One region of the Paraburkholderia sp. MM5482-R2 genome, then DNA from elsewhere that is predicted to be linked to it. Evidence: riboswitches for the same ligand, from Rfam matches in the RefSeq annotation. Region 1 holds a riboswitch; the other holds the start of a gene.
The links. A riboswitch is a leader RNA that binds a small molecule or an ion and turns the genes downstream of it on or off. The one in region 1 is predicted to bind cobalamin.
Positions count from the first base shown of each region.

Region 2: another riboswitch for cobalamin. It lies ahead of OKW37_RS07985 (TonB-dependent receptor domain-containing protein); the one in region 1 lies ahead of cobW (cobalamin biosynthesis protein CobW).

Region 1 covers NZ_JBNDLP010000003.1:1,915,380-1,918,784, reverse strand. Annotated here, with positions in the region: gene OKW37_RS30890 (cobalamin biosynthesis protein) at 1-114, opposite strand, end outside; partial or broken gene cobA (uroporphyrinogen-III C-methyltransferase) at 190-930, opposite strand; cobalamin riboswitch at 1,126-1,385, opposite strand; cobalamin riboswitch at 1,466-1,743, shown strand; gene cobW (cobalamin biosynthesis protein CobW) at 1,946-3,037, shown strand; gene cobN (cobaltochelatase subunit CobN) at 3,052-3,405, shown strand, end outside.
Region 2 covers NZ_JBNDLP010000002.1:1,068,278-1,071,682, forward strand. Annotated here, with positions in the region: gene OKW37_RS07965 (EVE domain-containing protein) at 1-285, opposite strand, end outside; RNA gene ssrS (6S RNA) at 427-608, opposite strand; gene OKW37_RS07975 (cell division protein ZapA) at 675-989, opposite strand; gene OKW37_RS07980 (ATPase) at 986-1,345, opposite strand; cobalamin riboswitch at 1,566-1,830, shown strand; gene OKW37_RS07985 (TonB-dependent receptor domain-containing protein) at 1,922-3,405, shown strand, end outside.

The DNA.
Region 1 (3,405 bases):
GGCTTTGGTGTCGATCGTCGCGATCGCGCGGATCTGCTCGAAGGCATTCGATCCGAGCGCTGCGCGGACGGCGGCTTCGATCTCAGCGGCTTTGCTGTGCAAGCGGCAACCGATGCCGACGCTCAGCGTTTTGATCGCGCGTCCGAGTCCGTGTCGTGTCGCGCTCGCTGCCAGTTCGTGAGCAACGCCGGCGTCGCGTTTGGCCGCATCACGCGCCAGCGCGAGCGACGCCACACCGCCGATCACGACGATCGCCGGCGAGCCGAGCCCCGCACGCGCCACCGCCTCGGCGAACTCGCGAAGCGGCGCGAGCACATGACGCTGCTCAGGCCGCGTCGCCGACTCGATCGCCGCGCACGGCGTGTCGGCGGACATGCCGGCCGCGAGCAATGCGCGGGCGATCTCGCCGAGCCGGCGCATGCCCATATAGATCACCAGCGTCATGCGCGTCGCGGCGAGCGCGGCCCAGTCCGGTTCGCCACTGCCGCCGGCGCCGTGGCCGGTGACGAACACGACGCCCTGCGCGTGATCACGATGCGTGACCGCGATACCGAGCGCCGCGGGCGCCGCGATGCCAGCCGTGATGCCGTTGATCACGTCGACTTCGATACCCGCGGCCTGCAGCGCCTGCAACTCTTCGCCGCCGCGGCCGAACACGAACGGATCGCCGCCCTTGAGCCGCGCGACGCTGCGCCCCGCGCGCAGATGCCCGAGCATTTGCGCGACGATGTCGGCTTGCGGCGTCGACGGATGGCCGCCGCGCTTGCCGACGTACACGACTTGCGCGTCGGTGCGCGCGAACTGCAGCACGTCGGGATTCACCAGATCGTCGACGAGCACGACATCGGCCTGCGCGAGCGCACGGGTGGCCTTCAGCGTGATCAGTTCGACGTCGCCGGGACCGGCGCCGATCAGCCAGGCGCGCGTCATCGCGGCGTGCATGGCGCGCGCCATGCGGTGATGGAAGAAGAGACGCGGCGTGCGACAGCGCGCGCGGCGGTGAATATAGAGGTCATGCGGAACTGCGAATCCGGGCACGCGCGATGCCGCGCTGCTACGCCTTCACATCCGTTCCCCGCGGATTCCGGCGGCCGGCGGCGCCGCGTGATGCACGGATGCAATGCGGCACCGCCTCCGCGTCTGGCCGGTATCCGGGCTGGCGGCCTCATGCGCTTCGCCTTCCCGTCCCGGTTTGTGGATTCGCGGGACAGTGGCATCAAAAAACGCATGCGCGGCACGGCGGAATCGAAGGCGAATCGAATCGCGCGCCGCAGGTCGCTTACCGTTGCGGGGACAGCACAGGTTGAACGCGCGAGGCGCTGCCTGTTTCCCGTTTAACTGCACACGCGAGCGCATGTGCGGGCACCAAACGCGCGCATACGATAGCACATGGCGCCTTGCCGGATAAGCCTCGGCGGCGCTTTCCGGCTCGGTGCGTTGCTTGACTGCGCAACGCCGCGGGCCTACACTCGCACGCACTTTGGGTGCTCGCATGCGCGCTCGTGCGCATGCAGTTAAACGGGAAACAGGGAGCCACCTGCTCTGGAGCGGCTAACCTGTGCTGTCCCCGCAACGGTAAGCGAAAAGCGGTTCCGGCTTGATAGCCGGGCACCGCAGTGCCGGCTTCGATGTCCTCGCGCAAGCTCGCGTGGACATTTCACCACTGGACGAGAAACCACTCGGCCGGGAAGGGGAAGCGGCGCTTTCGCCAGCCCGGATACCGGCCCAAAGAAGCAGAACGACCGCCGCGGGGATGCGGCGGCGCGTTCATGACCTCAGTTCCGCTTTCTGTATTTCCGTTGTCGCGGCAATGCCGTCGTTCGTCCCCGTGTCTGGTGATCGCTGGTACTGCTGCGCGTGCTTCATTCGCTCCATTCGCCAGCCGACGCGGACCCACGCGCGGACTTTCCGGCATACCGATCAACGCCAAGGGATGGACCTCACGATGCAAACTCAATTGCGCAAGATCCCCGTCACGATCGTCACGGGCTTTCTCGGCAGCGGCAAAACCACGCTGCTGCGGCACATTCTTCAGCATGCGGGCGGCAAGCGCATCGCGGTGATCGTCAACGAGTTCGGCGAGCTCGGCATCGACGGCGAAATCCTCAGGGGCTGCGGCATCGGTTGCGATGAAAACGGCGTCGAGACCGAAGGGCAATTGTATGAACTCGCGAACGGTTGTTTGTGCTGCACCGTGCAGGAAGAATTTTTCCCGGTGATGGAAAAGCTCGCGGAGCGCCGCGATGAACTCGATCACGTGCTGATCGAAACGTCGGGGCTCGCGTTGCCGAAGCCGCTCGTGCAGGCGTTCAACTGGCCGCAGATCCGCAATGGCTTCACGGTCGACGCGGTGGTGACGGTGGTGGACGGCCCGGCCGCCGCGAGCGGCCAGTTCGCCGATAACCCGCTCGCCGTCGATGCGCAGCGCAAGGCCGATCCGAATCTCGATCACGAGTCGCCGCTGCATGAACTGTTCGAAAACCAATTGTCGGCGGCCGACCTGGTGATTCTGAACAAGACCGATCTGATCGACGACGCGCGGCAGCACGAGGTCGAAGCCGCGATCCGCGCGGAGATTCCGCCGCAGGTGAAGATCGTGCGCGCTCAGCAGGGGCGGCTCGACCTGCATACGCTGCTGGGCCTCGAAGCGGCGTCGGAAGAGACGATCCACCTGCGTCATGACCACCACGGTTCCGCCGACGACCCCGATCATCACCACGATGAATTCGATTCGGTCGTCGTGCAGGCATCCGTACCGTCGCGCGACGCGGCGCTCGCCGCCTTGCAGGCGCTCGTCGAAACCCACACGATTTACCGTGTCAAAGGCTTCGCGGCACTGCAGGGCGCGGCGATGCGTCTCGTGATCCAGGGCGTGGGCCGGCGCTTCGACAGCTACTTCGACCGGCGCTGGCAAGCGGGTGAAAATGGCGACGGCGCGTTGAGCCGCTTCGTGCTGATCGGCGCAGACCTCGACCAGCACGCGCTGCAACAGGCGTTCGACGCGGCGCTCGGCGCGACGTCGAACGCGACGGCATAAACGGGCGCCCCAGCATGCATCTGCTGCGCACGACGCCGGGCGGCTTCGTCGACGATACGCAGGGCGTGATCCGCATCGATCAGCAGCCCGCCGAGATCGTCGTGCTCAGTTCCGCCGACACCACGCTGTCGCTGCTCGCGAGCGTAGTGCCGCGTCTCGGCGACGGCTTTCCGAGCGTGCGGCTCGCGAACGTCACGTATCTGCGTCAGCCTGCCTCGGTCGATTTCTATCTGGACGACGTGTTGCAGCATGCGCGCGTGGTCGTCGTCGATCATCTCGGCGGCGAAACGTATTGGCCGTACGGCATCGAGCAGGTGGTCGCGCTCGCGCAGCGCAAACAGCAAACACTCGCGATGTTTTCCGGCGAT
Region 2 (3,405 bases), on a different contig from region 1:
CGGCGTTTCCGGCGACGATTTCGCGTCGTAGTACGAGCTCTTTTTATCGAACTGCGTAGGGTCCGGATACGCGGTCGACGAGACCTCCGCGATGCCCGCGATGCCGGGCTCCGGACAGCTCGAATGATAGAAGAGCACGCCGTCGCCGACCTGCATCACGTCGCGCATGAAGTTGCGCGCCTGATAGTTGCGTACGCCGGTCCACGGCAAGGTGCGATGAGGTGCGTTGGCGAGGTCGTCGATGCTTGCTTCGTCCGGTTCGGACTTCATCAGCCAGTAGCGCATGAATCGGAGTGAGCGTGTGAGATTGAACGAAGCGCAACAACAGCAGGCGCGTACGGAAAAGCCCCTGAAAAAGGCGCTCAAACGAAAAAACGACGGCCAAAGAAAAACGGCATCGAACCGAAGTCCGATGCCGTTCCAGATAAGGTCCCCGCCTTAGCCGCTAGGCCGGCATCCTGAACCGAGGGTTCAGAATTGGTCGCAGTTAGCAACACTTCGGGTACATCAGACTGAGTGACGCGCACACCCGTGCTACAAATTTCCGCAACCGTGCACATGGCATTGGTTCAAGGAATGTATGACCTTGGCGAACCAGGCAGGGAAGCTAAACCGATGAAGCTACAACCCAAACCGTTCAACACGTGACCGATTCGAAACCGGCCCACTACTGCTTACTGCAAGCTGTACTGCTCGATCACAGTACCTAGCTGTTCGTTCATTTGCTGCATTGTACGCCGGATTTCTTCAGCGGGAAATGCTTCTCCGTGTCGCACGCTGCTTTGCAGCTTAAGCAGTTCCGATGCCAGCGACAGCGCAGCCATCACCGCGATGCGATCGGTGCCGCGCACGTTGCTGCCGCTGCGGATTTTCTTCATCTCGGCGTCGACGCGCGCGACCGCCTCGAGCAGCGCGCCTTCCGTTTCCGGCGAGCAGGCGAGACGATAGGGTACTTCGAGAATCGATACTTCGATCTGCTTGGTGGTCATGCGCTTTCTCCGTGTCGGCTCACGTCGCTTTCCGCTTCCTCGTGTCCGGGCTGGGCGGACTCGAGCAGATCGAGCTGGTTATCCGGTTCGCTGCTCGCGCGTGCGCGCGGCAATTTTTCGAGAATCGCATTCAGGCGCACCTGAGCGTCGTCGATCTTGGCGGACAGCGCGTCGCGTTCCGCCTGCAGTGCGTCGCGCTCTTCGCGCAATTGCGCGAGTTCCGCATGCGTGGCTTGCACTTCGGCACGCGTTTGCGCGAGCTGCTCTTCGAGCGCGAGCCGCGCTTCGTTGTGGCGCTGGCTGATCGCAATCAGCTTGCCGATGTTCTGGGAGAGTGATTCGAGTTCGGTGAGCATGTGCTGCGTCCTCTAAAGACATCGCATTTTAGCGCGGAATATTACAGGTTCCGACAATTGTCTCGTTTCGAGACGTAACAGCATCGCTACGTGCAGGTTCGTTGCGTGTCGGGTCGTCGACCATAAGGTAAAAAACCGGTAATCCATCGGACAATAACCTGCATTCAACAGAACCGATTGCGCTCCGGTTGACCTTTCTTGACGCCCCGCGAGGCCGCTCGTAAACTTCCCGCACTCTGGTGCCCGCGCGCGCTTCTCGGCGCGCGCAGTTAAACGGGAAGCAGGACGCGCGCGGTGCCAAAACCGGATGCGCGAACCTGCGCTGCCCCCGCAACGGTAAGCGACCGCATGTGATGTGCTCATGCAGGTCGGTCCTGATCGCAAGGTTGGAAGTTCAACGTGCGAGTGTGCCACTGCGCGTCACGCGTGGGAAGGCGGGATCGATGTGTCGTAGCCCGGATACCGGCCAGAAAAGAGGGACGTCCCCCCGCGAAAACGCTAAACAAGGGGGCGCCTCGTGACGCGTCGGCCTGCGGGGAAGCAGGCCGCGCACGCTATCCACAGGAATGTCATCCCATGCTGTCCCCCATCGCCCGCGCAACGCTGCTCGGGTTCGCGAGCCTGCCGCTCGTCGTGCATGCGCAAAGCGCCGAGCCCGCGTCCGCGTCTGCGACGCCGTATTCGTCTTCATCGTCCGCCACGGATGCTACCGCCGCAAACGCTGCAATCGCTGCCAATGCCGCCTCCACCGATGCGCCGGGCAGCGTGCTGTCGCCGATCGTCGTGACCGCGCAACGCGGACCGCAAGCGTTGCGCGATGCGATCCCGCAGACTACGCAGTTCGATCAGCAGGACATCGCCGACACGACCGCGACCGATCTGCCCGGCCTGCTGCAACTCGCGCCAGGCGCGCAAATCTCGCGCACGGGTGGCCCCGGTTCGACCGCGAGCCTCTTTCTGCGCGGCGCATCGTCGACGCAATCGCTGCTGCTGATCGACGGCGTGCGCGTCGATTCGGTGAGTCTCGGCTCAGCTCAACTCGCGCAGATTCCGCTCGATCAGGTCGATCACGTCGAAGTGGTGAACGGCAACGTGTCGGCGTTGTATGGCTCGGGCGCGATCGGGGGCGTCGTGCAGGTGTTCACGAAAGACGGCGGCGATCATCCGCCGCGTTTCAATTTTTCGGTCGGCTACGGCAGCTATCACACGCAGACGCAAACGGCCGGCGTGAACGGCGCGCTCGATCAGGACGGCCGCACGACCATCAACATCTCGCTCGCGCGCACGAAGGACGACGGCTTTTCGTCGCTCAATCCGCTCGAGGCGCCGAACGCGAATCCGAACGCAAACGGCAATCTGAACGAGAGCATCAGCGCGTCGCTGCGTCACAAGTTCACCGACAGCTGGGACGCGGGCGTCAGCTATTTCCAGTCGAACAACGACAACAGCTACGACAATGCGTACGGCGAGCCCACCGATCTGAACAATCTCTATAGCAAGGTGCGTCAGGTGTCGGTATTCGCGAACGGCAAGCTGACCGACTGGTGGACCACCCACGTCACGCTCGCCGAGGGCGACGACCGCAGCGTGTCGAACACCAATGGCATCTACAACGGCCGCTTCGATACCGACAATCGCCAGTACACGTGGCAGAACGATTTCGCGCTCGCCGCGAACCAGAAGCTGCAACTCGGCTACGAGCATCTCGACCAGACGCTCGACTCCGACACGTTCGCCGCGCCCGACCGTCACGTCGATTCGGTCTTCGCGGGCTACAGCGCGCGCTTCGGCCGCAACCAGATTCAGGCCAACGTGCGACGCGACCAGTACTCCGATTTCGGTGGAGCGAACAGTTACTATCTCGGCTACGGATTCGACATCACGTCGCGCTGGAAGGTAACCGCAAGCTATTCGGATTCGTTCCGCGCGCCGAGCTTCGACGATCTGTACTATCCGATCAGCGGCAACCCGTCGATCCAGCCCGAGCGCAGTCATTCGGTCGAAGCCGGTTTGCAGTACGCGACCGATGCGCTCGGCGTGATGCGTCTGAACGCATTCCA